Regions from separate parts of the Chryseobacterium wangxinyae genome, predicted to be linked through region 1. Evidence: riboswitches for the same ligand, from Rfam matches in the RefSeq annotation. Region 1 holds a riboswitch; the other holds the start of a gene.
What was found. A riboswitch is a leader RNA that binds a small molecule or an ion and turns the genes downstream of it on or off. The one in region 1 is predicted to bind cobalamin.

Region 1 (15,686 bases):
TCATCATCATTGTCTTCTTCGTCATTGTCGTTGATACCGTTTCCGTCTGTGTCACCGTCAAAATTGATTCCGTCTTTCTTTAAAGGGATAACGACTGCGTTTTGCGGAATTACCAATTCATAATCAATGCTGTAATCTCTGAAACGGTGATCATAAGGATATTTAATATAGTTCGGAAGAATTACTTTATTTCCAACGATTTCTACAGGAATACTTGCGTTAAGCGGAATATTATAACCTTTAGCTTCTTTTTTAATGATTAAATATGGTGTTTTAATATCAGCTTTTCTCGTTACATCTACATGAACCCAGTCTTTTTCGTAAACAGATATTTTATCAGAATAGATATCGTCATCATATCCTTTAAAGTTTTGAGGTATCGTAATTTGCTTAATATCAACATAAATACTATCTGAAGTTGTAGGAATGGCAATCTCTTCTGTATCCTCTTTATGACCTTTTAAAAACATATCTTTTTTAGCCATGCTGATTCCGAAATAAGTGGAAACTGCGATTAATGCAAGAATCAATGCTCCGATTACCCAACCTGTATTTCTCAGTTTTGTTTTTGGTGAAATTAATTTCATGCTCAATAACCCAAATAACAATGCCGGAATCAGACTTCCTAAAACGATCATTACCATAATGATGTATTTCATTCCATCATTATCAAAATAAAAATCCATTTGATTGATTGGAGGAAAGCTGTCGTTGCCCATGAAGCCAAAGACTACAAAAACACCAATCAGACATCCAAATGACATTAATGCAAAAATTCCTCCTAGAAAATAACGGATTACGTTCCAGATTCCGCTTCCTGCATTATTGATATAAGGTTTGTTTTCGATGTAGATTTCTCCGACTCTCTGCGTAGATTCATTAGCAAACTGTACAAGTTTGTTAGATTCGTTTTTAAGATTGTCGAAGTTCATAGGCTTTCCCTTCATTTTCAAAAAATCTGCTGCCGTTTCTGCTTTTGGTAAAACAACCCAAAGTATAATGTACAGAAGACCGATCAAAGACGAAGAAATTGCTGCCGTAAAAATCCCCAGAACGAAAATCCCTAACCAGATTGCTCTCATTGCCGTGATATCCATCCCAACGTAATGAGCCAAACCTGCACAAACACCGGCAATTTTTTGTCTTTCAGGATCACGGAACAATTGTCTTTTGTCTGTGTACGTTGTTCCTGAGCTTTCTCTTTTTGTATTTTTTTCAGAATAATAAGCTTCTTCCTGCTCTTCGATCTTTTCAGGAGAACCGATTTGAGCAATTACTCTTTCTACGTCTGTATCGTTGATTACTTCTCGTTTTCCTAAAGTATCTCTGAAGATTTCAACCATTCTTATTTCTATATCGTGCATTACCTCGTCTGCTTCAGAAGCCTCTAGTGAGCTTCTAAGAGCGTTAAGATAATCGCTGAGCTTTATATATGCGTGTTCTTCTATAGTAAAAGAAAAACCTGCGAGTCCTATTGAGAGTGTCTTGTTCATAGCTTTTGTTTTTAAATATTTTGAGTGATTTGGTTTACAGAATTTGTCAGTTCTTTCCAGGTATTTTGCAGTTCAGCTAGAAAAGTTTTGCCTTTTTCTGTTATCTGATAGTATTTTCTTGGCGGCCCTCCGGTAGATTCTTCCCATCTGTAAGAGAGAAATTCTCCGTTTTTCAATCGGGTTAAAAGAGGATAGAGGGTTCCTTCCACTACATCCAGTTTTCCTTTTTTCAGTTCATCAATTAAATCAGAAACATACATTTCGCGATTATTGATGAGGCTTAAAATACAGAATTCCAGAATCCCTTTTCGCATTTGCGCTTTGGTATTTTCAGTATTCATCTTTATTAAGTTTGTTAATTAGTTATATAAAATCAGATTTCGTTTCTAGCTAGTTAAACCTTCTCCGATTCTACATTACAAAGATATGTAATTAAAATGGTAATATGCAATACAAAGTAGTGAAATTATTTTTAAATTTACATTAAAGTATTGAATATCAGTGATAAATATTTTTATTTCTATTTATCACTATCAATTCATTTTCTTACAAAGCAGTTAGATTCCTTACTTTTTCTTATTTTTGAAGATGAAAATTAAAAAGGAAATTGATTTTATTATCGCAATCGATGCTTTAAAAAATGTCCAGAGAAGAAATTATAACGCCGACGATTCCCGAAGAGAAAATACTGCCGAACATTCTTGGCAGATCATTATATTGGCGCAGATTCTCTTTCCTTACGCAAAAAACAGAGCAGACATCGATTTGTTGCGAGTAATCAGAATGCTTTCAATTCATGATTTGGTTGAAATTGAAGCAGGTGATACCTTTATTTTTGATGAAGCAGCAATGGTGGGCAAGTTCGAAAGAGAAAAAATATCAGCTCAGAATATATTTGGAATTATAGATGAGCCAATTCGTTCAGAATTTTTCAATCTCTGGTTAGAATTTGAAGAAGAGCAAACTCCTGATGCAATATTTGCCTGTGCAATTGATAGAATAATGCCTTTCATTCTCAATTCTCATACATCAGGAAAAAGCTGGACGGAAGCTGCGGTAACCGAAATACAGGTAAGAAACATGCTCGAAAATGCGATAAGCAGAGCTTCTGACGAGATGGGAGAGGCTTTCCAATTTTTAATGATTAAAAATCTTGAAACGGAGAAGGTTTTGAAATAATTTTTTTAAAATTTTAAAATACTTCTGAAAACTTTGGTGTGCTGATTGTTGTATTTCCTAAAAAAGGTATGCAGACAAAAGATTACAGCAGAGAAGATCTACAATATCATCAAAGTGAAAATAACTACACGCTTTCGATACCGAAAAAGTTTTTGAGTGTAAAAGATCTTAAGGTCTTAAAAAAAAATCATGACGGCAGTTTTTCGGATGCTGATGTAACGGTACGTGACGAAGAACATAATATTTTGATTATAACGACGATCCCGATAGATATTCGGCTTGAAATTTTAGATTAAATCTGAAATTTTCGTTAAGGTGGAAAAAAGGTTTCGGCGGGCAAAGCCCGCCGAAACCTACCTGAATTTATAGTATTTGAATTGGTTTCTTAGATTCGTCAATCGCTACAAAAGTAAAATCACCCACTATTGCTTTTTCCCTTTCGTAAGAATACATTTGCTCGGTGTAGATTTCTACATTCACCTTCATACTTGTTTTTCCTACATGAGAAACTTTCCCGATCAGTTCTACAATCGTTCCTGCCGGAATTGGTTTTTTAAAATCGATTTTATCGCTGCTTACGGTTACCACTCGTTTCCTTGCAAAACGTGTTGCGGTGATAAAAGCAACTTCATCCATCAACTGCATCGCTGTGCCGCCGAAAAGTGTGTCATAATGATTGGTTGTATTGGGGAAAACCGCTTTAAAAATTCGCGTTTCGGAGTTTGTAATTCTTTCTTCTGTAGTCATATTTCATTTTTAAATTAATGCGAAAATGAAAAGATTGAAACAAACAGAAACAGCAGGAACATGAAATTCCTGAATACCATAAGATCAACAAACTTCAGATCGCGAAAGTTTTTGTCTAAAGAAAAATGGCAGGTCTCCTGACTTGTAACATCTTTATTTCCTTCCCATACACCTTGCACAGTGGTTTTTAATAAAGACTCAGTTACTTTACAGTTGCGCGACAGCTCGTGATTTTCACACGATTCCCTTTTCATCTGCGGTTAAGCAGAACCAATTTTCGGGAAAGCTAAATTTTAACTTTTCCGTGGGCAAAAATAATGATAAATAGATGAATTATTCAGGATTTTTAAAAATAATCTGACTGATTACTTTTCCTTCCTTGATAGTCCAGAGCGTCGTGTATCTGTTCGCTCCCGAACCGTTGATCATATAAAGAAAAATATGATCGTCGTCGATAGAAGTCACTCCGATGTTTTCGAAATCCATCGTAGGTTGAAACATATTCTTAATGGCTTCTCTCACAAAAACAGAACCTCTTCCTGGTTGTTGTACTCTGATCGATTTGATCTCGGTCATTCCTACAGGCAATTCCTTATCAATTCCCCATGGTTTTACTTTGTCGATCGAGGTGATATTTCCATCAGTATCTTTTACCTGCTTGCGGAACCCGGCATTTGAAGGGTAAATATCAATAACGACTTTACTTCTCTGCGCTGTCGGAATTTTTGGGTTGTTGTTATCGGTGAAAATGATAGATTTTCCGTTTTTAGATTTTGACGGTGTAAATTGTGGAAGCTGATCAATAAAAGCGATACGGTCTTTATTCACCATTCCTTCTTTCATCAGGCTGTCGTATCTTACAAAAGGTTTTTCGGTTTCTTCTTTTTCCGGATATTTGATCCAGATCCAGTCGGTTTCTCCCGGAGCAGGCTTTACATAAACAAAGACATCACCTTTTTTCATTCGGATTTTGTCAACGATTTTTCGGTAGTCTTCTTTGTGAACACGCACCATTGCATAACCTTCGGTTGCTTTTACAACTCCGAAAGGCACTTTATTCTGTGCAAAAAGCAGCGAAAAAGAAAAAATACTGAATACCGATAAATAAATCGCTTTGTTGATGAAAGTCATTTGGAAAGAATATTTATACCTCAAAGATATAAATTAAATATTTTTCGGAAGATAATTAAACCTTTGCAATTCTGTTAAATCTTTTATTGGTTTTAAATAAGCATCGGAAAGCAGATAAATACGATCTGAAATATCCAAAACGTCCTGATATTGATGATCAGAGATGATAAAACCTTTATTTTCTGATTGTTTTTTAATCATATTCTTTATGCTGGAAACTATTTTTGGCGAAAGGCTGTGAAATGGTTCATCCAATAAAATAAATTCGGCTTTTGAAAAAATGATCAGTAAAACTTCTAAAATTCTTAATTCGCCACTGGAAATGTTTCTTGGAATTTCATTTATAAAAGGCTGAAGTAATTCTGACTGAAAAAGTTTTGCAGAATCTGCCTTATCACAAAATAAGCTTATGAGTTTTTTAATTCGAATATTTTGAGGAAGAAAAGAGGACTGTGGTAAATAAGAAATCCTGTTTTTACGGTCAAATTGACTCCTAACGATAACGTCATTCACTTTCACATATTGACCGTCACCTTTCATGGTTCCAAAAATAATTTGGAATAGCGTCGATTTCCCGGAACCGTTTCTACCAAGAATTCCTATGATTTCTCCTGTTTTGCAACCTAAATAAATATCCTCCAAAACTTTCTTTTCACCAAAAGATTTTGTAACGCTGTCTACATGAAGTGTACTCATAAAAATAGAGTGATAAATTTTATCATTAAACCAATAGACAAGGTGAAAATCCATAAAAACACCCTTGAAAACCCAAAATTGGCGTAGAAAAAATATTCATTTTTAAATCTCAATTCGTAAATAAAATAATGCATTAAAGGTAAAAGCAATATAAAACACAAACCGAAAATTTCAAAACTCATTCCAGCCATGAATGTCATCAACAAAGAAAATAAAACTGCGGGAATCAGCAGTTTTCTGTAAAAGATCCATAAAATTTTAAGATCGGTTAGCATTTTTAAAAATAAGAGTATTATTTACCATTTGTATTGGATTATTTATACCAAATTTAGTGAATAATTTGATAATTTACATTAATTTAGACAGATAACTAAAAATCAGAAAATATGGCAAAAAAACTACTTTTTTTATTACTTGTCTTATCAGGAATTTCAATTTACCAAAGTAAACATTTAGATAAGAACTTATTAGAAACACCTTTCACTGTTCCTGCAATTGTTGTAGTTTCTAATATTACTGCAACTTCTGCTACAATAACTTGCAGTTCTATACCAAGCTCAAATTATCTGTTTGAGTACAGACCTTCCGGTGTAGGAGCTGCCTGGAATTCTGCTCAAACCAATGTTCCGATACTCACAATAAACTCTTTACAATCTTGTACAAAATATGATGTGAGAATAAGAGATTTGAGCAATCCATCGGATGTTTCTGTAATTGTGGTGTTTACGACATTGTCGGTTGATAATTGCGTATCTTCGTCTACAGATTCGGGTTTAATGCATATTTCAAATGTGACCGTTACACCACCGCCTCTGTTCGGGGTTTTGCCGATGGTAAGCAATTCCGGAACATCAAATTACACAGACTATCGTTCTGATCCTACCAGAAAAGTAAATTTGGTCTATGGTTCTACAAATAATGTGTTTTCCATGACAAAAAGCGGACCGGTCAATCCGTCTGCTGCGTATGTAAATGTTTGGATAGATTACAATGCAAACGGAATTTTCGAAAGTGCTGAACTGACTGTGAGTGCTACATCCAATACCAACAATACGATCGCCAGTTCTTTTAATGTTCCAACTTCTGCAGCAATCGGTAGTGTCATCAATTGTGCAGTGACAATGAGGGTTATCTTCTCAAATACTTATGTATCAAACGGATGCGGGAATTTTGGGTATGGTGAGGTAGAAGATTATGGCGTTTATTTATCTACAACTCCAAATCTTGCTGTTAATGAGATTGAAAAAAACAAAGAAATCAATATCTGCCCAAATCCTGTTTCGGATATTATAAATATCTCAGGAATATCTTCAGAAACAGACTTTGAAATTTACAATGCAGCCGGACAAAAAGTGAGTTCAGGCAAAATTTCGGATGGAAAAGTAAATGTTCATCAGCTTTTGAAAGGAATTTATTTTATTAATATCAATAATAAAGAAAAAACAAATCGATTGAAATTTATTAAAAAATAAAACAAGAAGAGAGTGCTTATAAACACTCTCTTTTTATTTAAATTCTTTCCAATTCATCGGCACTAATCACCGTTTTGAAACTCCCGTAATTGACGGTCACCTTATTTTTAGAAATTGTTTCAATTGTTCCTACGCTTGTGCTTCCGGTAATTCTTACACGCTGCCCGATTTTCATCCACACCGCGCGATCGGTTTTACGTTTTTCCTCTATTTTTTCGTTGGTTTCGGAGATTTTTTCAATAACATCTTCTTTTTTAAGCTGCTGAGTGATTTTTCTCTTAACAATCTGCATTCGCTTACTTTCATCTTTATCGGCTCCGATTTTCCTGAATTTTTCCTGCTCAAGAATCTTTACAAAATCTTTCACAACATCTTTTCTGGATTTTCCTTTTACATAACTGTCGATAAAACCTTCAATCTTTGTCCCGAACTGAAGTTTTCTGTGCTCTTCTTCATACAGTTTCTGAAAGTTGAAAAGCTTTTGCTGAAGCTGTTCGTTAAGTTTCTGAAGATTGTCTCTTTTGTCTTCCACGGAGCCTTTTCTTTCGGCAAGATCGGTTTTCAGTTTTTCAACTTCGTATTTTTCCTGCTGAAGTTTGACGATGGTTTTATCTAAATTAACAATATCATGCTCCACTTTTTTCTTCGCAGAATGAATGATAAATCGTGGGATTTTATTTTTCTCAGCAACTTCAAACGTGAATGAACTTCCGGCTTGCCCGACTTCTAATTTATACATCGGTTCCAAAGTTTCTTCATCAAAAAGCATTGCAGCATTAATCGCGTTCGGAAGTTGTTCTACAACCAGTTTGATATTGGTGTAATGCGTTGTAATGATCGCAAAACTCTTTTTATCATAGAAAAACTCAAGGAAACTTTCGGCTAAAGCTCCGCCCAATTCCGGATCTGAACCCGTTCCAAATTCATCGATCAATAAAAGCGTATCAGGATTAGATTCACGAATGATTCCACCCATTTTCTTTAATCTTGATGAATAGGTCGAAAGATGGTTTTCAATAGACTGATTATCACCAATATCGGTCATGATTTTATCAAAGAAAAACATTTCGGATTTTGGATGTGCAGGAATTAGAATTCCGCTCTGAATCATCAATTGAAGCAATCCGACAGTTTTTAAAGTGATCGATTTTCCACCTGCATTCGGTCCGGAAATACAGATAATTCTGTTGTGTTCTGTTAAACTTAATGTCTGCGGGAAAATCGTTTTATTTTCTGCTTTATTTCTCAACCAAAGTAATGGATGAAAGGCTTCTCTTAGCTTTAAAGTTTTGTGACGGTTGATTTTAGGCAAGATACCATTCACCAATTCCCCGAATTTCGCTTTAGCTCTTGTTAAATCTAAATCAAAAATATAAATCTGATATCTCCAAAGCTGTGGCTGGAAAACCGCCAGTTCTGCCGTAAGCTGTCTCAGAATTTTATCGATTTCTTTCTTCTCTTCTTCCTGATCTTCACGAAGTTTAAAGTAATGCTTCACAACGCTGTCCGGCTGAATAAAAGTAATCGAACCTGTTTTTGAAAGTCCTAACACTCTTCCCGGAACTCGTTTTTTATACGCAGATTTTACCGCTAAAACTCTTTGATCTTCTATAATACTTTCACGAATGTCATCCAGAAAATCACTCTGACTGTAATTGAATAAAACTCTGTTGAAATTTTCCTGAATCGCTTTTTTTGACACCTGAATTTCAGCTCTCAATGTTTTCAGAATCGGGGAAGCTTCACTTTTTACTTCTCCAAAACGGTTGAATACTTTATCAACTTTATCGATGATTTCTTTTTTATATTCCAAAGCAGAAGCATCATTCATCAGATTTGGAAAAGTATCGGGCATGGTCGGGAAAAACTTCTGAAGCTTTCCTATTTGTTCGGTAAGCGTTTTTATTTTGATGAAAGCGACGTTTTCAAGACGGTAATTCTCGATGAGCATCAGTTTCAGTTCGCTCTCAATATCTTCATATTCATCAAACGGGATCGCATTTGAACTTTCAAAACTCGACAGATATTCTGAAGTTTTTTTCAGTGAAAGTTCAGCCTCATCAATTTTCATCGGACGAAGCTCAAGGATTTTTTCTTTCGTTTTCGGAGAATATGCAAAAGGAGCAATTTCCGCGAGCAATTGCGGAAACTCTAATTCGTTTAAATCTTCTTTATTTATATACACAGTGCAAAGATAATTAATTTGAAAATGAGTTAATTTATTTTAAACCATTAAGATTTTATTAAGGAGTTAAGAATATGAAGTAAAGATTCGAATATAACGTTTGGCTTAAAAAAAATCTATAGATTTTACTTAATTAATCTTAACTTCTTAACTCACCTTAATGGTTTATTTTAAAAATTAATTTAATTTAAGATATGTTTTTTATTACATTTGAAATATGAGAATAGAAACTGATCGTTTGATTTTAAAGGAAATTGATGAAAGTCACGTTGAAGATATTTTAAAAATCCGAAGCAATGAAGTTGTCAATCAATTTGTGAAAAGAATTCCACCAAAAAATAATTATGATGCACTGGATTTTATTTTAACGATCAAAAAAAGAAATAAGAATAATGAATCTTTGAATTGGGGAATCTCTTATAAAAACCAACAAAACCTTATCGGAACGATCTGTCTCTGGAAATTTTCTGAAAACAGAAGCGAAGCGGAAGTTGGTTACGAACTATTGCCCGATCATCACAGAAAAGGAATCATGTCAGAAGCTTTGACTGCCGTTTTCAATTTTGGTTTTAATGAATTAAATTTGCTGGAAATTTTAGCTTTCACCAATAAGTTCAATGAAAACTCAAAAGGACTTCTACTGAAAAACGATTTTGTTTTGCAGGATGGAAGGACTGATGATGGTTTTCCTGAAAATTTGGTTTTTAGTTTGAAAAGAAATATTTGATTTAAAAAAACAAAATTATTGTTTGAAAATGGCAAAGATCATTATTAATCGCTCATCGGAATACTCAAATAACTTACGATCCATAGGAATTTATTTGGATGATATAAAGATTGGTGAACTTTTAGATGGCGAATCCAAAGAGTTTGAAATAGAAGAAGGGAAGCATAAAATTAGAGCTAAAATTGACTGGTGTCGATCCAATTTTGTTGATTTAAATGTAAAATCAGATGAAACTTACCGATTTAATCTAAGTGGCAGAAATCCGTTTTTGGCATTATTTTATATCACATTTGGAAAAGACAACTATCTGGAACTAAAATCTATAAATTAATATTATCAAATCATCAAAAAAATATGACCTGGACCGAAATCTTAGCCCCAATAAAAAGCACACCTTACTTCACCAATCTCTGGGAAAAAGTCAAGCAGGAATACGCAACCACAAAAGTTTTTCCACCAAAAAACCAGATTTTCAGAGCGTTAGAAATTACACCTTTTGATGATATTGAGGTTGTGATTATTGGTCAAGATCCTTATCATAATGATTTTCAGGCAAATGGTTTGTGTTTTTCGGTTTCCGAACAGGTAACTGCTCCGCCGTCTCTTAAAAATATTTTCATTGAGCTAAAAGATGATTTGGGAGTTGAAAGAACTTCAAAAGAATTAGACGATTGGGGAAAACAGGGAGTTTTACTGCTGAACGCAACTTTGACTGTTCGTGCTCACACTCCAAATTCTCACAAAGATCTGGGCTGGGAAACGTTTACCAATTATATTATTAAAGAAATTTCAGATAAAAGAGAAAATGTAGTTTTCGTGTTATGGGGCGCTTTTGCACAAAAAAAAGCCGAACTCATAGATCCGGCTAAACATTTTATTTTAAAATCGAAGCATCCTTCACCATTTTCTGTTTACCGAGGGTTTTTCGGAAGCAAACCTTTCTCAAAGATTAATGAATATTTGGTTTCAAAAGGTAAAAAGCCTATTTCGTGGTAGAATCTTTTCCGCCTTTCGTTATCACCATTCCTATTCTATATTTTCCGGCAAGAGCTTTTGCTCCTTCTCCAGAAGCTGGAGCGGGATTTACTTCAATTAAAGAAATCGTGTATCCGTTAAAAAAAGTTGATTTCTGATAATTTCTTCCTGCATTTTCTGTGGTCGCTAACGGAATTGTAATAGGTCTTGTAGTTGTACCCATAAATTCTATATTGGCAACGGCTGCACCTTCCCAAACACAGGTGACACCTTCAGGACAACGGCTGTCTTCAGAAATATTTTTGAAAGTAACATTCATCTGATATTCCGGGAGAAATTTATTTTCTCCTTCAGCAAAATAAATAATTTTTCCTTCCACATTTTTATTGCTTTTTGAAATCACTTTGTCAGAATTTTTTGTTTCTTTCTGGGAATTGCAGTTCATTAAAAACATGAAAGCAAAGCCTGATATGATAATTTTATAAAACATATTTTTTTAAATTACATTAACGATATCCAAAACTACAACAAATAACATTGCCAATCCTACTACAAGGCTAAAACCTGTACCGTAAATAAATCCTATAAAAGCTCCTTTCGTCGACTGCAAGGCCTTTTTCATGTCTTTGCTGTCATGAAGAAGTTCACCAATAAAAACTCCTGCAAACATTCCTACTAAAAATCCCAGCGGAATGGGAAGGAAAATCCCAACAATAGTTCCGATAATTGATCCTATGCTTCCCCATCGCGTTCCTCCGTACTTCCGATTGGTTTTTGCAGGTATTACATAATTTAAAACTACTGAAGCCAGCGTAAGAAAAACAAATGCCCAGATGTAAATTACAGACATATCAGAATCTGTTCCGTATTTGTAGATTAAAAGTCCCCCAAGACTTAAAACGAGTCCGGGCAAAACTGGTAAAAAAGTTCCGAGCACTCCTAAAACGAGTAAAATAACTGCGATAATCGAGATAATTGTATGATCCATAATTTAGTTTTAATAAAAAAGTGACTCCGAAAAGTCACTTTTGGTAAGTATCAATTTTCAAGCCGATTTGCTAAAGATTAACAATCACATACTGTAAAATAACTCCGGCATTACCGATGTTTCCTGTGGCGTGATTATGAAAAGTAGTGTAGTAAATATAACCACTTCCTGACGCACCTGAACATGGACCAACGGTTGCTCCGAGTGCTACTAAATAAGGAACCGCAACTGTAGGAACTGAAATGCTGATCTGAATATTCCCCGGAAGTGTAATACAAACAGTTGTGAAAGTTGTGTTGGGAGCGTTCCCGATCGGTGTATTAGGAATTCCTGTCGCTGTAAACAGATTGGTTCTCAACATTAATGCTTCATTGGTCATGGCATCTTTCACTAAAACTTCCCAATACGCAGGATCATAAGTGATAATTTTTTGCCACGCTCCCAAGTCATAATTAATATTTAATGTATTAAATCCAAGCGCAGCAGTCAAACCGGCATTATTTACACTTGCTGCAAGAAGACCTGTTGAGCCAATATTTTTTGAACATAATTTTGAGTCAGGAACAAATCCTCCTGAAAGAGAACAATTGTTGGTATTGTCGGTTCCGCCAACAAGATATGAAACATCCCAATCTGAAGCATAAATACTTCCACCATTAGCAACGAAAATTGCCAAATTGGTATCAATTAAAGGATAAAGCGATTGGTTTGCTGCGTAATTTCGGGAACCGCAGTTTAGAAATACAATATCGTACTGAGCGAGTGTATTGATGTTTGCCAGATCAACATTCGTAATTTCGGTTGCAGTATATCCAAGGTTTGCTATGATGTCTTCAATTTTATCATACGATCCTTTTACGTAAGCAATTTTTGCAACCTGATTTAGTTTTGTCTGATTTGCCGTTAAATTTACAGTTTCATTATCTTTTACCACAGCCGAAATTTCTGTACGGAAATTGCTTCCGTTTCCGGTCTGTATGTACACTGTTTTTGCGCCAACGGGAGCTTCCAAAACAAAATTACCTTCGGAATCTGACAATGTATGATAGATTTTATACTTTTCGTCAAATGTAAAAACTGAGGCTCCACCTATCGGTTTACTTCCGTTTTGCGACATAACTTTTCCTGATAATTTTCCGGTTTTCATTACACTTTCCGTGATTTCTACAGGAGTTTCTGACTCAGAGCGACAGCCTCCTAAAGATAGCAGAATGATGAAAATGAAAAAAAGATTGAATTTTCTCATGATCGTAGTTTTATGGTTAAGACTACTAAATTAATGAATTTATTATTAATTTTACTTTTATTTTTAATAAAATTTATCAATTTTGTAATAATTTAAACAAAATGTTATTGAAAATTGTTATGGTAAAGGTTTTGCTGATTCTAATTTTATTAAATTTGCTATAATGAAAGACGAGTTAAAAGATACAAAAGACTTTTTGCAGAACATAAGTGATCAGATCCATTATTTTGTAAAAGATAATGTTTACAGCGATCTTGTTCTGACCGTTCAGATTTTATTGAAATTTATTTTTCTGGCGGGGCTTATTTATACAATAGATTTTATTTTAAAGTTAGTAGTGAATTTGGTATTCAGGAGATTTTTTGATAAAGAAAAGTATCCTGTTTTCAAATCAATTTACCAATCAAGAATTACCAATTCTATAGCTCATTTATCTGCTTTATCTTTTGCGGGATCAGCACTTTTTTCCATATTTTACAGACATCCGAAAAGCTTTACATTTCTTGAAGTAATTGTGAATCTTGCAATAATTTTTGTAATAGCAGGAATGCTATTCAGGGTACTGAATACTTTCAGAAATTACTTTGTCATCAAACAGGATTTTTATAAAATAATGGCTCTCAATGCAATTTCCGAATCGGTTAAAATTTTCGGAATTTTCATTCTGACTGTGATTGGGATTTGTACTGTCTTTGGTATAAAAGGCGGAACAATTCTGGGAAGTTTAGGAGCCATTACAGCGGTTTTGGTATTGGTTTTCAGAGATACGATTTTGGGATTTGTTACAGGTCTTCACGTAGCAACTTCGCGAAGTCTGAAAGTTGGCGACTGGATCGGAATTCCAAAATATAATATTGAAGGAAATATTCTGGAAATAAATTTGCTGACTACCAAAATTACCAATTTTGATAAAACAATTTCATCAATTCCCACTTACGATTTGTTGACTACAGAGATCAAAAATCTTCAGGTGATGTCGGAATCTAATACAAGAAGAATTAAAAAATCAATTTTCTTTAATATCAATTCATTTAAATTTTTAAATAACGAAGATATAGAACGCTTGAGAGAGATTAATCTCATCTCAGATTATCTGAACGAAAAAACTTCAGAAATTACTTTAGAAAAAGAAAATATACAGCACAAAGACAAGACAATCAACGGAAGACAGCTCACCAACGTTGGTGTTTTCAGATACTACACACAAAAATATCTTGAAAATGATCCTGAAATCGACAAAGAAAGTCCGATCATGGTTCGCCAGCTGGAGATTACAACGCAAGGTCTTCCTATGGAGGTTTATTGTTTTGCAAACGATTCGAAATGGGAAAAATTTGAGCAGATTCAGGCAGATATTTTCGATCACCTGTTGGTCGCTTCAAAAGAGTTTGATCTTCAAATCATGCAAATCAGTTTGCCGAAATGATGATTATTTTCAATCGTAACAGTAAATGTGAATTTTAATAAAATTAAATTTTAAAAAGTGATAAATTTGAGAAGTTACAATCATCGGGCTTCCAAAATTTATCATCCAACAAAATAATGACAAAACTAAGCGTAAATATCAATAAAATTGCAACCATCAGAAACGCAAGAGGCGGGGAAACACCCAGTGTAACAGAAGCTGCAATCAAAATTCAGGAATTCGGAGCGCACGGAATCACCATACATCCGAGACCTGATGAAAGACACATTACCAGAAAAGACGTTTATGACCTGAAGCCTCTGGTGACGACAGAATTTAATATTGAAGGAAATCCACACAGAGATTTTATCGATATGGTTTTGGAAGTGAAACCCGAACAGGTAACTTTGGTTCCGGATGCTGATGACGCAATCACTTCAAATGCAGGTTGGGACACCAAAAAACACTTCGATTTTTTAAAGGAAATCATTGCTGAATTTAAAAATGCAGGAATCAGAACTTCTGTCTTTCTAGATCCGACTCCCGAATTGGTAGAATATGCTTTCAAAACAGGTGCAGATCGAATAGAATTATACACAGAGTCTTTTGCAAAAAATTATCCTATTAATAAGGAACAGGCAATTAAACCATACTACGATACGGCTGTTATTGCCAACGAATTTGGTTTGGGAATCAATGCAGGTCACGATTTAAGCTTAGAAAATTTAAAATATTTTGCGGATAATATTCCAAATCTTTTGGAAGTTTCCATTGGTCATGCTTTAATTTCTGAAGCTTTATATATGGGAATGGAAAACACAGTTCAGGCATATTTGAAGAGATTGGCAGTTTGGTAATCATAACTTATTATAAACAAATTGTTTACGTAATGAAACATACGATTTTAATGCTTTTTTCGTTCTTAATACTTTTCTCATGTGAAAAAAGTGAGAAAATAGCACCACGAATTGAGAATTCGAAAATTAAAGAATTTCAAATTTGGAAAACGCTTGAAATCAAAACACGTTATCAAACTCTTACGATTTTTAATTCTGCTGATTCTGCCGATTATGAGAATGTCACTTATGATGATGGAATTTATGATATTCCACCAAAATATGACAATAAGAAAGTAGAAAATAGAAAAATTTATTTTAGTGAAACCGAAAAGGATAGTTTGGCTAAATTTATTTACTCATCTGTTACAACGCCGAAATTTACTAACAAATTCGTTACGGATTATGTTGGAAACGTAAAATTAAAATTCAGTAAAATAAACATGAGTTTAGTCTGCGAATATCAATCAGTTGGAAACTGGAATGAAGTATCTGAAAATACAAAAAAGATTTATGATATTATTCAAAGTAAGGCTCAATTTTCAACACAATAATATCATATTCAAATTTTAAAAAAAATGGGTATAAGATTTATACGATTGTCCG
Region 2 (15,686 bases), 2.0 Mb from region 1:
TATTATTTATATCCAAAGGATCTTATTCGGCAATTTCTTCATCATCCTCATCCTCAAACTGCTCAAGAAAATAGGTGAAAGTGAAGTCTTCCACTTCATCTTCTGCGTCTTCTAAAGTAGTTAACAGATCTTCAAAAATTTCAAGCTGATCAACACTCATATTAACAAATTCTAGGTGCAAAGGCATTTCCAGTTCGCCTGAAATAACATCCGAAAGTGCATCCAGATTATCCCCGAAATGCGCCGGAAGTTTTATTTTTTCTTTAAGCTGGGTGTAAAAATCTTCGTAATCTCCAAGGTCTGCGAAGTCGATGTATGTCGTGTTCATAGTTTATGTATCTAATAGTTGAGTTATTTTAATTAAAGTTCCAATGTTTATTTTTTAGAAATGTTTTACACTTTTCACTTACTGCTTTTCAAAACTCTTGTAATGATTTTTAGTTAAATAAACCTCCCCATTTTTGGTAAAAACAATTCTGTCGCCATTTCTGTTTCCACAATTGTAATTAACGTCAGCTTCACTGTAGTTTTCACCTTTTGGCAGCTTTCCTTCCCTGTTTCCAAAGTAATCTCCACCAATAGCTTTTCCAGGAAGAACTTCACACAGATTTCCTTGGGAAGGATTCCAACCTTGCTTTTTCGCTTCATTTTTAGTAACATAATAATCAGGAAGCTGATGATTTTGTTTTACATAGGCGATAACTGTTTTCTCTTTCGTGAGTTCATCAATTGTTTGGCTTCCAGATTGACTTTTATTAGCATTTGGAACATTTTCAGTTTCAAGCGGAGCTTTTTTATCAGCGATGAAATTATTATAAATATACATTAATGACATTCCGAAAAGAAGTCCCATGCATGCAAAAAGTAACGAACGAATTTTAGGATTCATAAATATAAAATTTAATGTAATAATATAACAATCTAGCAATGTAACAATCTTCAAGTATTGGTAAACTGTTACACTGATAAATAGTTACACTAATTAATTTCTCCATTCTTCCGGAATATCACAAACCGGAATCGGATTAATTTTATGCTGTGCAGCCTTATTCATTCTACTGAAAATCTTAAAGACTTCCAGATCTCTTCCACTGTAGTCTGATTCTGTTTTAGTTCCCCATTCTTTTTGAATTTTTTCCAACTCAGGATAGGTGGCGCCGATCTGCATTTCGTCGGTTCTTTCAGCGTCCCAAAGTCCGTCTGTAGGAATTGCTTCCTGAATGTTTTTAACTAAATTTAAAGCTCTTGCCAGTTCGTAAACTTCTGTTTTATAGAGGTCTGCGATAGGAGAGACGTCAACACCGCCGTCGCCGTATTTGGTGTAAAAGCCAATCCCGAAATCTTCCACCTTATTTCCGGTTCCACAGACCAAAAGACCGTTAATTTGTCCGTAATAATACAACGTCATCATTCGCAAACGCGATCTTGTATTGGCAAAAGCCAGTTTTTCGTTCGGAAATTCGTCATCGTGAACATCAAAAGTCTTGTATAATTCTTCAAAAGCCGGTGTAAGATTCACAGACATCGCTTCCACATTTGGGAATTTAGATTTTAAATCATTCATATGTTCCCATGCGCGATTTACCTGATCTTCTTTTTGCCGAATCGGCATTTCGATCAACAAAGTTTTTAAACCAGTCATTGCTGCCAAAGTAGAAACCACTCCCGAATCAACACCTCCCGAAACTCCCAGTACATAACCCTTTACTCCTGATTTTTCGGCATATTCTTTCAACCATTGTACAATATGATCTATTACTTTTTGTGTTTGCATTATATTTTTTATTTAAAATTCTCTTTTTTTAGTTCATACCAAAAGCAGGTGTCACCTTCATCAATGAATGTATCTTTTTCTTCAAAACCCAATTTTTTCAAAACATGATTGGATGCATCATTTTCAACATCTGCGTATGCGAAAACGTTGTTAAGTTTCATTTCATTAAATGCATAATTTAAAACTGCGATTGCAGTTTCCGTAGCATAGCCTTTTCCCCAATATTCAGGAGTAAAACGATATCCAAGATCGTAAATATTTTGATGATTATTGATTTCTTTAATCAGTTTTAAACCGCTCTAGCCAACCAGTTTTCCATCTTCTTTTCTAACGACTGCCCATCTTCCTATTCCGTTCTCAATATATTGATTTCTAATGCTTTCAATCATCTCTACACTTTGGCTGATTTCGGTCAAAGGTTTTATTCCCACGTATTTTACAACGTCAGGATTACTGTCCATAGCAAAAAAAGCTTCAGCATCTTCTTGAAGAATTTCTCTTAAGATCAGTCTTTCAGTTTCGAGATAAATTTTCATCTTTCGTGTGGAATTATTTTTTAATTTTTTACTATCATTCTTATAGCCACAAAAAAATCCTTTTTCAGCATAAGTTTATATTTATATCCTTATTTTTGTAAACTTAAATTTCATGTAAAAATAATGAAGATTTTTAGAATTGCCGCACTTTCATGCCTTTTAGTTTTAAGTTTAAACTCTTGTAAAAAAGAGCATGAAACAGATTGGAAGGTAGAGATAAAAAATCCTGCCGAAAAGGTGGAAATGATTGATATCTCAAAAGAGTTTTACGATCAGAATGTTCCTTTGGAGCAATTTACAGCAAAGTTTCCTTGGTTTCAGGGAACGGTTCCTGATGAAGATTTTGGTAAGAGAAGAACGGATGTTGAGCAAGTAAAAATCTACAAAGAGGCGATTGCGAAAATTGATCAGAAGAAATTACAAAACGAACTTCAGGATTTGTTTTCGCACATCAAGTTTTATTTTCCGCAATTTAAAAATCCAAAGGTTTTCCTTTTTTCATCGGCTTTACAGATGATTCAGGATCCTTTATTGTACGACGAGAAATCTAATTTTCTTTTTATAGATATTTCAGGTTTCATGGGTGATAAAAATGCTAATTATAAAGGGTTGGAATTGTATTTTCAGAAATCAATGAATCCCAGCAATATCATTCCGAAAGTATCCAGAATGTTTGCTGAAAACATCGTTCCATATTCAGGGGAAAGTCAGAAATTTATTGACATTATGATCTACAATGGTAAAATAATGATGTTGCAAGACGCGTTTTTGCCCGCAATTCCTGATTATCTGAAAATGGATTATACAAAAGAACAATATGACTGGGCAAAAGCAAACGAAGCCAATATTTACAATTATTTTGTTGAAAATAATCTGATTTTTGGTGATGATCACAGATTGGCAGAGCGTTTTATAGCTCCCGGACCGTTTTCGAAGTTTTATACAGAAATTGATAATAATTCGTCGCCAATGGTGGGGATCTTCACCGGATGGCAGATCTGCAGAGAATATTTTAAAAAGAAACCTGAGACTAAGTTGGTTGAATTCCTGAAAATGGATGCTACAAAAATCTTCAATGAAGCAGGTTACAAACCGAAATTAGAAGAATAATAAAGTTTAGAAAAATAGAAAAATGAGAAAGACTCAAATAACGATAGATGTAGAGCTGGATGAAAACCACATCCCCGAATTGATGACTTGGAATGCAGCAGACGGCGGAGTAGAAAAAGAGGAAACTAAAGCGGTAATGATTTCTGTGTGGGATGAAAAAACATCGGAAGCTTTAAGAATTGATCTTTGGACGAAAGATATGCCGGTCGATCAGATGAAAATGTTTATGCATCAGATTTTAGTTTCTATGGGAAATACCTACCAGAGAGCTACAGGAGAAGATGATGTTGCGGCATGGATTGAGGATATTGCTGAAGAATTTGCGGTGAAATCTGCAATTAAGATGTAAGATGTTTTTGTTGCAGGATTTCTTTAAATATGTACGACTTAAGAATAGAATAAGTCATATTTCTTTTTTTCTTGCTTTTATTTTAGACATCGTTTTTATTGTCATATTTAATTTGACTTCTTGTAAAATTGCATGGTTTATAGGGATTATCATTTTTTATATAGCTTTGATTCCTCTGCTTGAGAAATTATTTGCTCACAAATATTTTAAGGATAAAAGAAACATTATCAGTTATATTTTTTTCAGAGAATATTTTGGTGACAAGAAATATAATATTCACGACAATTTCACTAAAAAAGAAATTGAAGAGTTCATTAAAAACTTAGATTGTAAGGCCTTTATTTCAGAGAATAAAATTCCAACAGAATATTTTTCTGTGAAAAATGAAAGTTACAGTATCTTGAAATTTGAAAATGAACATCTTAAACATTACACCAGAATAATTCCTTGGGAAATTGTATCATGGAAATACTCCTTTCAAGATAATGAAGGAATTGAGGAGTTCTTAGAAATTCAATATGTAAACGAAAGTAATGAAACCATCACAGAAGAAATTATCACTGATAGAATAATGCAAAAAACTTCATTTCATCTCTTTTTACTATTTGTGATACATGATTTGAAGTACGGAAAAAGGCTTTCTCTTGACAGAGATTACCATGTAAAAAAAAGAAATTCTTTTAAATTTGATATATTTGGGTAGCTCTAAGAAAATAAAAATAAGTAGAAAAACAACTCAGGGAGTCGTAATTTGGAAGGATGTAAAAATATCCCTCTTCAATCACTAAACTTCCAACAAAAATATAAAACAATGAATTTTAATACAAAAGTAATACACGGAGGTCAGCATCACGAATCTGCAACAGGTTCTGTGAATGTACCTGTTTTTTTAACATCAACATTTGCTCAGAAAAGTCCGGGAGTTCATTCCGGGTACGAATATTCAAGAGCGGCAAATCCTACAAGACAGGCTTTAGAAGACTCTTTGGCAAGCATTGAAAACGGAGCGAGAGGTCTGGCTTTCGGTTCTGGATTAGCTGCAATCGATTGTGTTTTAAAATTATTAAATCCAGGCGACGAGGTGGTTGCTGTGGATGATTTATATGGCGGGACATACAGAATGTTCACCAGACTATTCGAAAAATATCAGTTGAAATTTATCTTTGTAAATTTTGATGATGCTTCAAAAATCAACGATGTCATTACAGACAAAACTAAGTTGATCTGGATTGAAACACCCACCAATCCTTTGATGAAATTGGTTGACATTAAAGCTGTTGTAGAAATTGCAAAAGGAAAAGATATTTTAGTTGCTGTAGATAATACATTTGCAACACCTTATCTTCAAAGACCTATCGATTTGGGAGCAGATATCGTAATGCATTCTGCCACCAAATATTTAGGTGGTCACTCAGACGTTATCGCCGGAGCTTTGATCGCAAAAGATGCTGAATTGGGCGAAAAACTACACTTTATTCAGTTTGCAAGCGGTGGAATTTTAGGTCCGCACGATTCTTATTTGGTTTTAAGAGGGATTAAAACTTTAGCATTAAGAGTTCAGAGACATTCTGAAAATGGAATGGCCGTTGCAAAATACCTGGAATCTCATCCTGCAGTTGCTCAAGTGATTTATCCGGGATTAGAATCTCATCCGCAATATGAACTGGCAAAATCTCAGATGAAAGATTTCGGGGGAATGGTTTCTTTCACCTTCAAATCGGGTAAAAAAGAAGATGCGATTAGATTCTTAGAGAAAGTAAAGGTTTTCACATTAGCGGAGTCTTTGGGTGGAGTAGAATCTCTGGCAAATCATCCTGCTTTGATGACTCACGCTTCAATTCCTGCTGAAAAACGTGCAGAATTGGGAATTACTGATGATTTGGTTCGTCTCAGCGTTGGAATCGAAGATGCAGAAGATTTGATTGCAGATTTAGAAAAAGCATTTTCTTAAAATAAAAATCACAAGCATCCGTTTTTACAGCGGATGTTTGTTTTTAATTAATTTTAAAATGAAAACTACAAGAAAAGCTACCATTCATGATTTACCTCAATTAGCCGAATTGTTTGATCAATACAGGGTTTTTTATCATAAAAATTCTGATATTCCGGCAGCGGAAAGATTTCTAAAAGAAAGAATCGAAAAGGTTGATTCTGAAATTTTTGTTGCTGAAAGTGAAGGTGATTTGGTTGGTTTTGTGCAATTGTATCCATTGTTTTCTTCCACAAGAATGAAGCGGTATTGGCTGTTGAATGATTTGTTTGTAAATGAAAATTACAGAGGCAGTGGTTTTTCAAAAGAATTAATTGAAGAAGCAAAAGAACTGGCAAAATCTACTAATGCAGCAGGAATTCTTCTCGAAACAGGAAAATCAAACGACATCGGAAACCAACTTTATCCAAGTTGTGGATTTGAGATTTACGATGAGGTGAATTTCTACGAATGGACGAATAGATAGTGTAACAATTTACCAATGTAATAGTTTACCAATTTTTTAATTGTTAAATTGCTAGACTGATCCATTGTTATATTAAAATGTTACTGATTACCAATTACTTATTATTCATATTAACATGACAGATTTCGAAAAATACATTCAAAGATATTTAGATCTAATTCCATCTGAAAATTGGTTGGAAGAATTGAAATTGGTTGGAGAGAAAACCGTTTCCTTATATTCTTATCTGACCGAAGAACAATCAAAGTTCGCTTATACAGAAGGAAAATGGACGTTGAAAGAAGTGCTTCTGCATTTATCAGACACAGAAAGAGTTTTTCAGTACCGGATTTTAGCTATTGCAAGAGGCGAAAAATCTGAATTGCCCGGTTTTGATGAAGAAAATTACGCTGCCAATTCTTTTGCGAATGATAGAAGTTTAGAATCATTATTGGAAGAATATCAACTCGTAAGAAAGTCTTCACAAATTCTGCTGGAAACTTTAAATCATTCAATTTTAAATAATGTTGGGAAAGCCAACGGAAATGAAATTTCTGTGGAAACGATTTGTCAATTGATTGTTGGACATAATATTCATCATTTGAATGTGGTTGAGGAGAGATATTTACCGGAATTGTAAATTACTATTTTTTAAAGATTATATTTATCAATAGGAACGGGCTTTAGCCCGTTTTTCATTTAAAAAAATCAATTGGCTTTAGCCAAAACTTAAAAATTATTACTTTTGGTAAAAGAACACAAATGCCTTTCATTAAAATTTTTATTCATATTGTATTTTCTACGACCAATCGAATTCCATTTTTAAACACACTCGATTTACGAGTAAAATTTTGGAAGCATATTAAAGAAAACGCTTCGGAAAAAGGAATTTTTATTGATATGATTAACGGTTATTCAGAACATTGTCACTGTCTAATTTCTTTAAGCTCCAATCAGAATATTGAAAAAATTGTTCAATTGATAAAGGGAGAATCTTCACATTGGATCAATAAAAATTATTTAACAAATAAAAAATTTTCTTGGCAAGATGAATACTTTGCGGTTTCAGTTTCAGAATCAATGATAGACAGTGTGAGAAATTATATTAAAAATCAGGAAAAGCATCACCAAAAGAAAACATTTGCTGAGGAATATCAGGAGTTTATTGAAAAATACGATTTTAAAATGTAAGTTTTGGCTAAAGCCAAATGAATGCTTAATTTTGAAGACGGGCTAAAGCCCGCCCCTATTAAATCATGGAAAACATCATCAACATATTAAAATCCGGTGGCACAATCCTTTATCCAACAGACACCATCTGGGGAATCGGCTGTGACGCAACCAATATAGATGCCATCAACAAAATCTTTGACATCAAGAAGCGTGAAAAAAATAAATCGATGATTATTTTGGTGGAAAATGAAAAGCGATTACAGGATTTGGTTGACGTTCCGGAAATGGCTTGGGAAATCATGGATCTGAGCGAAAAACCGGTAACATTGGTTTATCAAAACCCAAGAGGTTTACCGAAAGAATTGCTTGCAGAAGACGGCAGCATCGGAATTCGCCTTGTAAAAGATCTGTATTGCAAAAAACTAATTACAAAATTGAATAAACCTTTGGTTTCGACATCAGCCAATTTCAGTGGCGATAAAAGTCCGTTGAAGTTTTCTGATATTTCCCAAGAAATCATTGATTTGGTAGATTTTGCGGTGGAAGAAGACAGAGAAAAAGTTTCGCAATACTCTGGTTCTTCGGTGATCAAAATTTGGAGTGACAATAGAATAAAAGTCCTGCGAGAATAAAAGTTTAGAATTAATTATCTTTGCAAAAGTACATCGCCATTAAGAAGTGGGAAATTCAATTTTTTAAGCTGAAATCCGATTTCTTAGTGGTTTTACATTAGATAAAGATTCGCAAATGTGAAAGTATTGTAAATCTAATATCTAACCTCTAATATCTAACCTCTTTTATAAAATGTTCATCAACCTCAATCAAAATAAAAATCTAAAACTTTTCAAAATAATTTCTGAAGTTGCAGCAGCAAATAATCAGTCGGTCTATATCGTTGGCGGGTTTGTGCGGGATCTTCTGATGAAAAGAGAAGCTTCTACAGATATTGATTTTGTTACCGAACAGAGCGGAATTGAACTTGCACAAAATGTTGGTCAGGAAATCGATCCCAAGATGAAAGTTTCGGTTTTTAAAACCTACGGAACGGCGATGATCAGATATAAAGATCTCGAACTGGAATTCGTAGGCGCAAGAAAAGAAAGCTATACCGAAGACAGCAGAAAACCGGAAGTGGAAGGCGGAACGATTGAAGACGACCAGAAAAGAAGAGATTTTACGATCAATGCAATGGCAATTTCTCTTAATAAAAACAATTTCGGCGAACTGATTGATCCTTTTGACGGAATAGGTGATTTAGGAAAAGGTATTTTGAGAACACCTCTGGAACCTGCACAAACGTATTCAGATGATCCTTTGAGGATGATGAGAGCGGTTCGTTTTGCTTCAACTTTAAATTTTACGATTGAAGAAAATTCTTTTAACGCAATCAGGCAGGAAGCAGAAAGAATCAAAATTGTTTCAATGGAAAGGATTATGGTTGAATTTAATAAAATCATGCTTTCAAAAAAACCTTCGGTCGGACTTCAGTTAATGGAAGAGACGGGCTTAATGAAACTCATCATCCCTGAACTGATAGAGCTGAAAGGAGTAGAAGAAGTAGAAGGACAAACGCATAAAGATAATTTTTATCATACTTTGGAAGTGGTCGATAATATATCAGAAAATACGGATAATCTATGGCTTCGCTGGTCTGCCTTACTTCATGACATCGGAAAAGCTCCGACCAAAAAATTTGTAGAAGGAATGGGCTGGTCATTCCATGGTCACGAGTTTTTGGGTTCAAAAATGGTAAAAACATTATTTCACAAATTGAAATTACCGTTGAATGCCGATATGAAATATGTTCAGAAAATGGTGAAACTTTCTTCGCGTCCTATCGCTTTGATTACAGATGATGCTTCTGATTCTGCTTTAAGAAGATTGCTTTTTGATGCCGGAGAAGATATGGAAGATCTTTTTACGCTCTGCAAAGCCGATATTACCACCAAAAATTCCAGAAAACAGGAGAAATTCAAGAAAAATTTTGAATATGTTGCGGTAAAAATAAAAGAGGTTGAAGAGAAAGATCAGGTGAGAAATTTTCAGCCGCCTATTTCCGGGGAAGAAATTATGGCGCTATTTAATTTAAAACCTGGAAGAGAAATCGGAATTTTAAAGGAGAAAGTAAAAGAAGCAATTCTAGAAGGAGAAATCGCTAATGAAAAAGAAGAAGCAAGGAGTTTTGTGATTGCTGAAGCTGAAAAACTGGGATTAACACTTGCTTAAAATGTTTTTTGGAACATTTGATTATATCATTTTGGTAATTATTTTCATCTTCAATTTTGGAGTTTGGAAATACAAAATAATTAAAAATCGTAATTGGAAATTGTACCTGATTATGTTTTTTGTTTTTCGGATTTATCATTCCATTTTTTTCAGTGGGTTTTGAGATCAATAAAGTCACGAAAGGTGAAACGGATGTTGATAGCTTCACTCTGCTGTACACTTTTTTCAGATTTCCGACATGGTGGTTTATTGGAGTTTTAGAAATAATATTTTTAAGATATAATTTGAAGAAGAAGTATAAAAAAATCCGGCAGTTTCAAAGAAACTGCCGGATTTTTTTATCTTAATCGAAAGAATATTAGTTTTTATAAAAACCGTTTGTAGCAATTCCTGTTGTTAGAGTTTTCAACAAATTGCCGCTGGTATTGTAAATATACACTTTGCTGTCTCCTGTGAAACTGGCATCAGAAGAATAGATTTTTCCGTCAATTACATTAAATCCGTATAAAGTTCCGGGAGATGTCACGATCGGAGTTGTAGGAGTTGTTGTAGAATTCAGATCCATTGAATAGATTTTATTGCTGCTGTCATGGAAGTAGAATTTATTGGCATCAATTCTCAATTTCTGAGCCTGTCCGAGAGTAAGAGTTTTTGTTGTGAACGTTCCATTTGCAGTATTCACTTTGTAAATGTAAGATGCTGTATTGCTTGAAGCAAGTACATAAGCGTCACCATTGTAAGAGATAAGATCTCTAATGATACCGTTGCTTGGAAGTGTGATCGTAGTAGCAACAGTGTTCGTTGTAGGATTCACTATTGTTAATGAGTAACCTGTCGGAAGTTCACCAAAAGGTGCTACCGTTTGGTAGGTAATACCGTCTGTCTGTACCACGATTTTTCCGTTTGCTTCTACAACTTTTTCAGCAGCTCTCGGGAAGTTGATGCTTGTTACAAAAGAGTTGTTAGAAGTATTGTAAACATTTAATCTCATTACATCGAAGAAATTATTATTCGTCACAAAATACTGAGATCCCGAAAATGCAATGTATCTCGGGTTATCAAGATTCGCAGTAACTGTAGTTTGTTTTTTAAAGTTGTAACGGTTTACGATGTCAATTTTATTAGGAACATTAGAGACCAAATAAGCATTTTCACCGTTGAAACCTACTGATTGGAGAACATTTCCCAAAATAGCCTCATTGTTGTTTTTACCGTAGATTTTATTTTCGAAGATAGATAAATCATTACTCACAAAAGAAACTTCGGATGTTGGAGTAGAATATCCACCTTCATTAGTAATTAAAATTCCATTTTCGTAAGCCTCGCTTTTAGTTGATTCCATAAAGTCGTCATCATTACATGCCACATTAAAAAGTAGCGCCGATGCGAATAAAAAAGGTAAGATTTTCTTGAAGTTCATATTGTATAGTTTAAAAATTTATATTAAAATTGATACTGTAATTTCTTTTTGGTAAAGGATAGTAAGCCATTGTTTCATAGATTTCGTCAAAAATATTATTGACTTTAAAACCGATAGTGTATTTTTTTAAAATTGTACCAGAAATTCCAGCATTCACAACAAAATACGGTTGCAGTGCTTCAGATTTTTTTTCGTTACTGTCTGTATATGTGAGTCCGTTGTACATTCCCTGAATATAAAACCTCACAAAACGGTAATTGTAATCTGCATTTACGAAAACCTTGTGAAGAGGAACATACATCAATTGCTTGTTGATTTCCAGATCTTTAGATTTTGTAAAAATGTAACCCGCATTCAGTTTAAAATAATGCTGATTGATTTGTTTCTGATAAGTCAATTGAGATTCCAGACCATAAGATTCCACCTGATTAGTATTGAACGGTGCCCAATATCCCATCGGAGTACTCATCCACCGAAGCATATCTTTTATCCTGATGTAATATGGACTCATGGTCAGTTTAAAATCACCGACTTTAAACTCATGATTCATATCTGCCTGAACAGAAGTTTCCGGTTTAAGATTCGGATTTCCGCCCGGTTGCCAGTAAAGGTCATTAAATGAGGGAAATCTGAAATTTTTTGAGAGGTTTAAATTCACTTGATACCAATTTGCTGCTTTCCATTTCCCTGAAAATGAATATAATACAGGAGAATCAAATCCTTCCACGAAATCTTTCTTTATTCCTGCCTCAAAGCTAATATTGGATGAAGTGATATATCGTAATAAACCCGCTATTGAAGCTATATTTCTTACTTCGTCTCCAATTCCTGAAGTTCCGATTCCTTCTGCATGATTTTGCTGAAACTCTCCGATGATATTCACATTCCATTTTGGAGTAATGAAATAATTGAAATCATTTTTTACAATGTAGTTTTTTCCTACACCGCCACTTGTTCTCGGTTGATTGAGATTAGCAAAATATTGGAAATTTTCTTCCGTGTAGGCAGCTCTAAGGATATTATTAAACTTAGATTTTTTCCAGTCCCATGAAAGCAAGCTTCTGAAATTCTGAGTTTCATATCTCGTCGAAGTCTGACTTTCAAAAAATATCGGATAATGCTGATTGCCATCAAAGGTCTCCGAGATCCATGAGATCTGGTGATAAGGCGCAATTTTATAGGCTGCCGCAATATTGATGTTTGATTTGTAATATTTTCCGTTCTTGTTGATATAATTTCGGGATTCCGGAACTTCATATTCATTTTGACTGATCGCGTGACTTCCTGTAGCTTTAAAACTAAATTTTTCATTGCTGTAAGAAGCTTTCAGAAAATTATTAAAAGTTCCGAATGATGCAATTTCAGAATTTAATGAGCCGTGAAAACCTTGATTAAAGCTTAAATCATTATTTAAATGTATACTTCCTCCAATCGCACCGCTTCCGTAAATTACACTTCCGCCGCCCGGTTTTATTTCCATCTGGTCATAGCCAAAAAGTGCAATATTATTTACATCTCCCTGTCCTAAAAACTGAGAATTGATATTGATTCCGTTCCACACAAAAGCGGTTTGTTGCGCTGTAGTTCCCCGAAATGATGGTGAAGAAACTGCACCACGGCCATTTTCTTTAATGTAAACAGGCGATTGAAAACGTAAAACTTCAGAAAGATTAGAAGAGTTTTTCTGAATGTCGGCTGGATTTAAAGTGGTAATCTTGTGAAAAAGTTTTACCTTATTCATTTGATTATCAAAAATATATACAGTATCAATGCTTTTCCCCTGACCGAAGTAAAGAGACAGATTGCATACGGCAAAAGCGAAGACTAAAGATCTTTTTATACCCATATTATGAATGCTTTTCCTCCGAAAGCAATGACTAATTTGTTTAAATATTGGCAGGTCTCCTGACTTTCGCTTTTCTACACCTTCCCGCGTTGGCAGTGGTTTTTTGTAGAAATTTTTTTTACGATTTACAGTTGCGGGGACAGCTTGGGATTTTCGCCCAATTCCCTATTAATTCCAATAATTTGGAAACCAAAATTTTTGCAAATATAGGCTTTTAAAAAGAAATATAAAATTCCAAATAAAGGATCTGATGTTTTATTAATAATACGAATCCTTTTTCAGTAATTTCACTTTTATCTCAATCTAAGATTTCTAAATCTTCATAATAAAATGTTGAATCTGGATTATAAAAAAGTCGAATCAAAATAAAACGGAAGCAAATCTTTAATAGAATTTACTTTAAAAACTTCTTCATTTAAATTTGAAAAATAAACATCAATATTTTCGTTCTGTTTCGTTTCGTATTCCATTAAACTTTGGCGACAGGCTCCGCACGGTGGAATTGGAGGCGTATTTTCTGAGAATTCTCTAGGCCCGCCGATAATAAAAATTTTGTTGATTTTCTGATCCGGAAAGTTAGCGCCAATCCAGAATATAGCCGCTCGCTCGGCACATAATCCGGATGGGAAAGCTGCATTTTCCTGATTATTTCCTGTGAAAATCTCCCCGTTATCTAAAAGAATGGCACATCCCACCAAAAAATTCGAATAGGGTGCATACGCTTTCTCGCGTGCTGTTTTTGCTTTATCGAAGAGTTTTTTCTCAATATCATTCAGTTCGCTGCTGCTTTTAAAATGCTCGTAGTTTATATTTATGTCTTTTTTCATTGATTTCGTCAAAAGGGTGATAAATGTAGACCTTTTTATGGAAGCTGGCAATATCTTTGTTACAGTAGTAAATTTGTAATTTTAAACTTTAAAAATAATTCAATGTTATACACTCCGATAAAATTTAGAAATGTAGAACTTGCCAACCGATGGGTAATGTCGCCAATGTGCATGTATTCTTGCGAAAACGGTCTTGCCAATGATTTTCATCATGTACATTACGGAAGTCGCGCTCAGGGCGGAACGGGTTTGATCATCGTAGAAGCAACAGGAGTAGAACCTCGTGGCAGAATTACCAATCACTGTATGGGAATCTGGAATGATGAACAGGCCGAAAAACTTCAGAAAATTGTGGAATTTGTTCACAAAAATTCAGATTCGAAAATAGGAATTCAGTTGGCTCATGCAGGAAGAAAAGGTTCGACCTGGGAAAATAAACAGATTTCTCTGGAAGAAGGTTGGGAAACTGTAGCACCAAGCCCGATTCCGTATCATCCTAGTGAAAGAATTCCGCATGTACTGTCTGTAGAAGAAATCAAAGATTTAATTAAAAATTTTAAGGACGCTGCAAAAAGAGCGGTCGCTGCCGGTTTTGATGTTATCGAAATTCATGGCGCACACGGATATCTTGTGCATCAGTTTTTGTCTCCCCTTTCAAATATCAGAACCGACGAGTATGGTGGAAGTTTTGAAAACAGAAGTAGATTTTTGATGGAGATTGTAGATGCAGTAAATGAAGAACTGAATGAAAATGTAGCCCTTTTTGTAAGAATTTCCGGGACCGAATATGCTGAAAATGGCTGGGATATTGAAGACAGCGTAAAGTTGGCAAAGGAATTAAAAAATCATTCTGTAGACTTAATAGACGTTTCCAGCGGTGGTAATATTCACGGCGCGAAAATTTCTGTTTATGAAGGATATCAGGTTCCTTTTTCTTCAGATGTCAGAAATCAGGCTGATGTAAAAACAGGAGCTGTAGGTTTAATTACTAAAGTAGAACAGGCCGAAGAGATTCTTGAAAAAGGTGATGCCGATTTGATTTTTATAGCGAGAGAAATTTTGAGAAATCCGTATATTGCAGTTCAGGGATCTTTTGAGATGAATGAAGATAATTTTTTTCCGCATCAATACCTTAGAGCGAAAATTTCTTCTTAATTTTAGCAAAATCAAAATACAGAATATAATATGAAGATTGAAGACTTTATGCTGCCCTGTCCTACAAAAAAATTCTTAGGAATAGAATGTTTCGGATGTGGCACTCAGAGAGCAATCGTATTGGTTTTTGAGGGGAAATTTACAGAAGCTTTTCATATGTTTCCGGCGGTCTACACTTTACTCCTGTTTTTTGGTTTTGTGATCATCAATTTTATCGACAGAAAAAGAAGTTACGGTCAGGTGTTAATATTTTTAGCAATAATTAACTCACTAATCATGGTATTTTCTTATTTTTATAAACATTTTTTTTAAATCAAAATATTAAACATTAAAAAATCAGAAATTATGAATCAACAAAAATTACCTAATGCCACTGCGGTACTCGTTTTAGGAATTGTTTCAATCGTCTCATGCTGTTGTTACGGTATTCCGGGACTTATCACCGGGATTATCGGTCTTGTACTTTATAAGAAAGACAATGATCTGTATCAGCAAAACCCAACTTTGTATTCAGACTACAATAATTTGAAAACTGGTAGAATATTAAGTATTATTGGTATCGTATTGAGCGTACTGTATATTTTATATCTAATATTTGCGATTGCATTTATAGGATTTGATGCGCTTTCAGATCCGGAATTAATGCAGGAAAGAATCAGAGATCTGCAAAATTAATTTTTCTAATCTCACAATATTGAAAACCGCAGCAGTGCGGTTTTTTTTATTTTTATAAAATTTTCATTTGGGTTATTTCGCCATTTTTCAGTTTAAATTTTTACTTGAAAGTATCTTTCCTAAATTTTCCCAAATAGCAATAAATTATCTTAAAATTTTC

Region 2: it holds a riboswitch for cobalamin, as region 1 does, so the genes downstream of both, PGH12_RS07660 (TonB-dependent receptor plug domain-containing protein) here and PGH12_RS17360 (acyl-CoA thioesterase) in region 1, are expected to answer to the same signal.

What each region holds. Positions count from the first base shown of each region.
Region 1 covers NZ_CP116034.1:3,704,946-3,720,631, forward strand. Annotated here, with positions in the region: gene PGH12_RS17340 (PspC domain-containing protein) at 1-1,493, opposite strand, end outside; gene PGH12_RS17345 (PadR family transcriptional regulator) at 1,505-1,834, opposite strand; gene PGH12_RS17350 (HD domain-containing protein) at 2,082-2,672, shown strand; gene PGH12_RS17355 (hypothetical protein) at 2,741-2,968, shown strand; gene PGH12_RS17360 (acyl-CoA thioesterase) at 3,036-3,419, opposite strand; cobalamin riboswitch at 3,530-3,709, opposite strand; gene PGH12_RS17365 (hypothetical protein) at 3,753-4,550, opposite strand; gene PGH12_RS17370 (ATP-binding cassette domain-containing protein) at 4,584-5,246, opposite strand; gene PGH12_RS17375 (GEVED domain-containing protein) at 5,633-6,718, shown strand; gene PGH12_RS17380 (endonuclease MutS2) at 6,756-8,903, opposite strand; gene PGH12_RS17385 (GNAT family N-acetyltransferase) at 9,121-9,630, shown strand; gene PGH12_RS17390 (hypothetical protein) at 9,659-9,961, shown strand; gene PGH12_RS17395 (uracil-DNA glycosylase) at 9,985-10,626, shown strand; gene PGH12_RS17400 (hypothetical protein) at 10,613-11,095, opposite strand; gene PGH12_RS17405 (DUF456 domain-containing protein) at 11,102-11,593, opposite strand; gene PGH12_RS17410 (hypothetical protein) at 11,664-12,839, opposite strand; gene PGH12_RS17415 (mechanosensitive ion channel family protein) at 13,003-14,265, shown strand; gene PGH12_RS17420 (pyridoxine 5'-phosphate synthase) at 14,382-15,101, shown strand; gene PGH12_RS17425 (hypothetical protein) at 15,134-15,634, shown strand.
Region 2 covers NZ_CP116034.1:1,667,988-1,683,673, reverse strand. Annotated here, with positions in the region: gene PGH12_RS07730 (barstar family protein) at 23-328, opposite strand; gene PGH12_RS07725 (ribonuclease domain-containing protein) at 407-889, opposite strand; gene nadE (NAD(+) synthase) at 983-1,774, opposite strand; partial or broken gene PGH12_RS07715 (GNAT family N-acetyltransferase) at 1,783-2,310, opposite strand; gene gldB (gliding motility lipoprotein GldB) at 2,434-3,420, shown strand; gene gldC (gliding motility protein GldC) at 3,443-3,769, shown strand; gene PGH12_RS07700 (hypothetical protein) at 3,882-4,472, shown strand; gene PGH12_RS07695 (cystathionine gamma-synthase) at 4,539-5,720, shown strand; gene PGH12_RS07690 (GNAT family N-acetyltransferase) at 5,779-6,225, shown strand; gene PGH12_RS07685 (DinB family protein) at 6,341-6,844, shown strand; gene tnpA (IS200/IS605 family transposase) at 6,967-7,395, shown strand; gene PGH12_RS07675 (L-threonylcarbamoyladenylate synthase) at 7,461-8,009, shown strand; gene PGH12_RS07670 (CCA tRNA nucleotidyltransferase) at 8,182-9,603, shown strand; gene PGH12_RS07665 (hypothetical protein) at 9,962-11,023, opposite strand; gene PGH12_RS07660 (TonB-dependent receptor plug domain-containing protein) at 11,034-12,869, opposite strand; cobalamin riboswitch at 12,902-13,078, opposite strand; gene cdd (cytidine deaminase) at 13,214-13,735, opposite strand; gene namA (NADPH dehydrogenase NamA) at 13,799-14,851, shown strand; gene PGH12_RS07645 (DUF2752 domain-containing protein) at 14,882-15,163, shown strand; gene PGH12_RS07640 (CCC motif membrane protein) at 15,197-15,526, shown strand.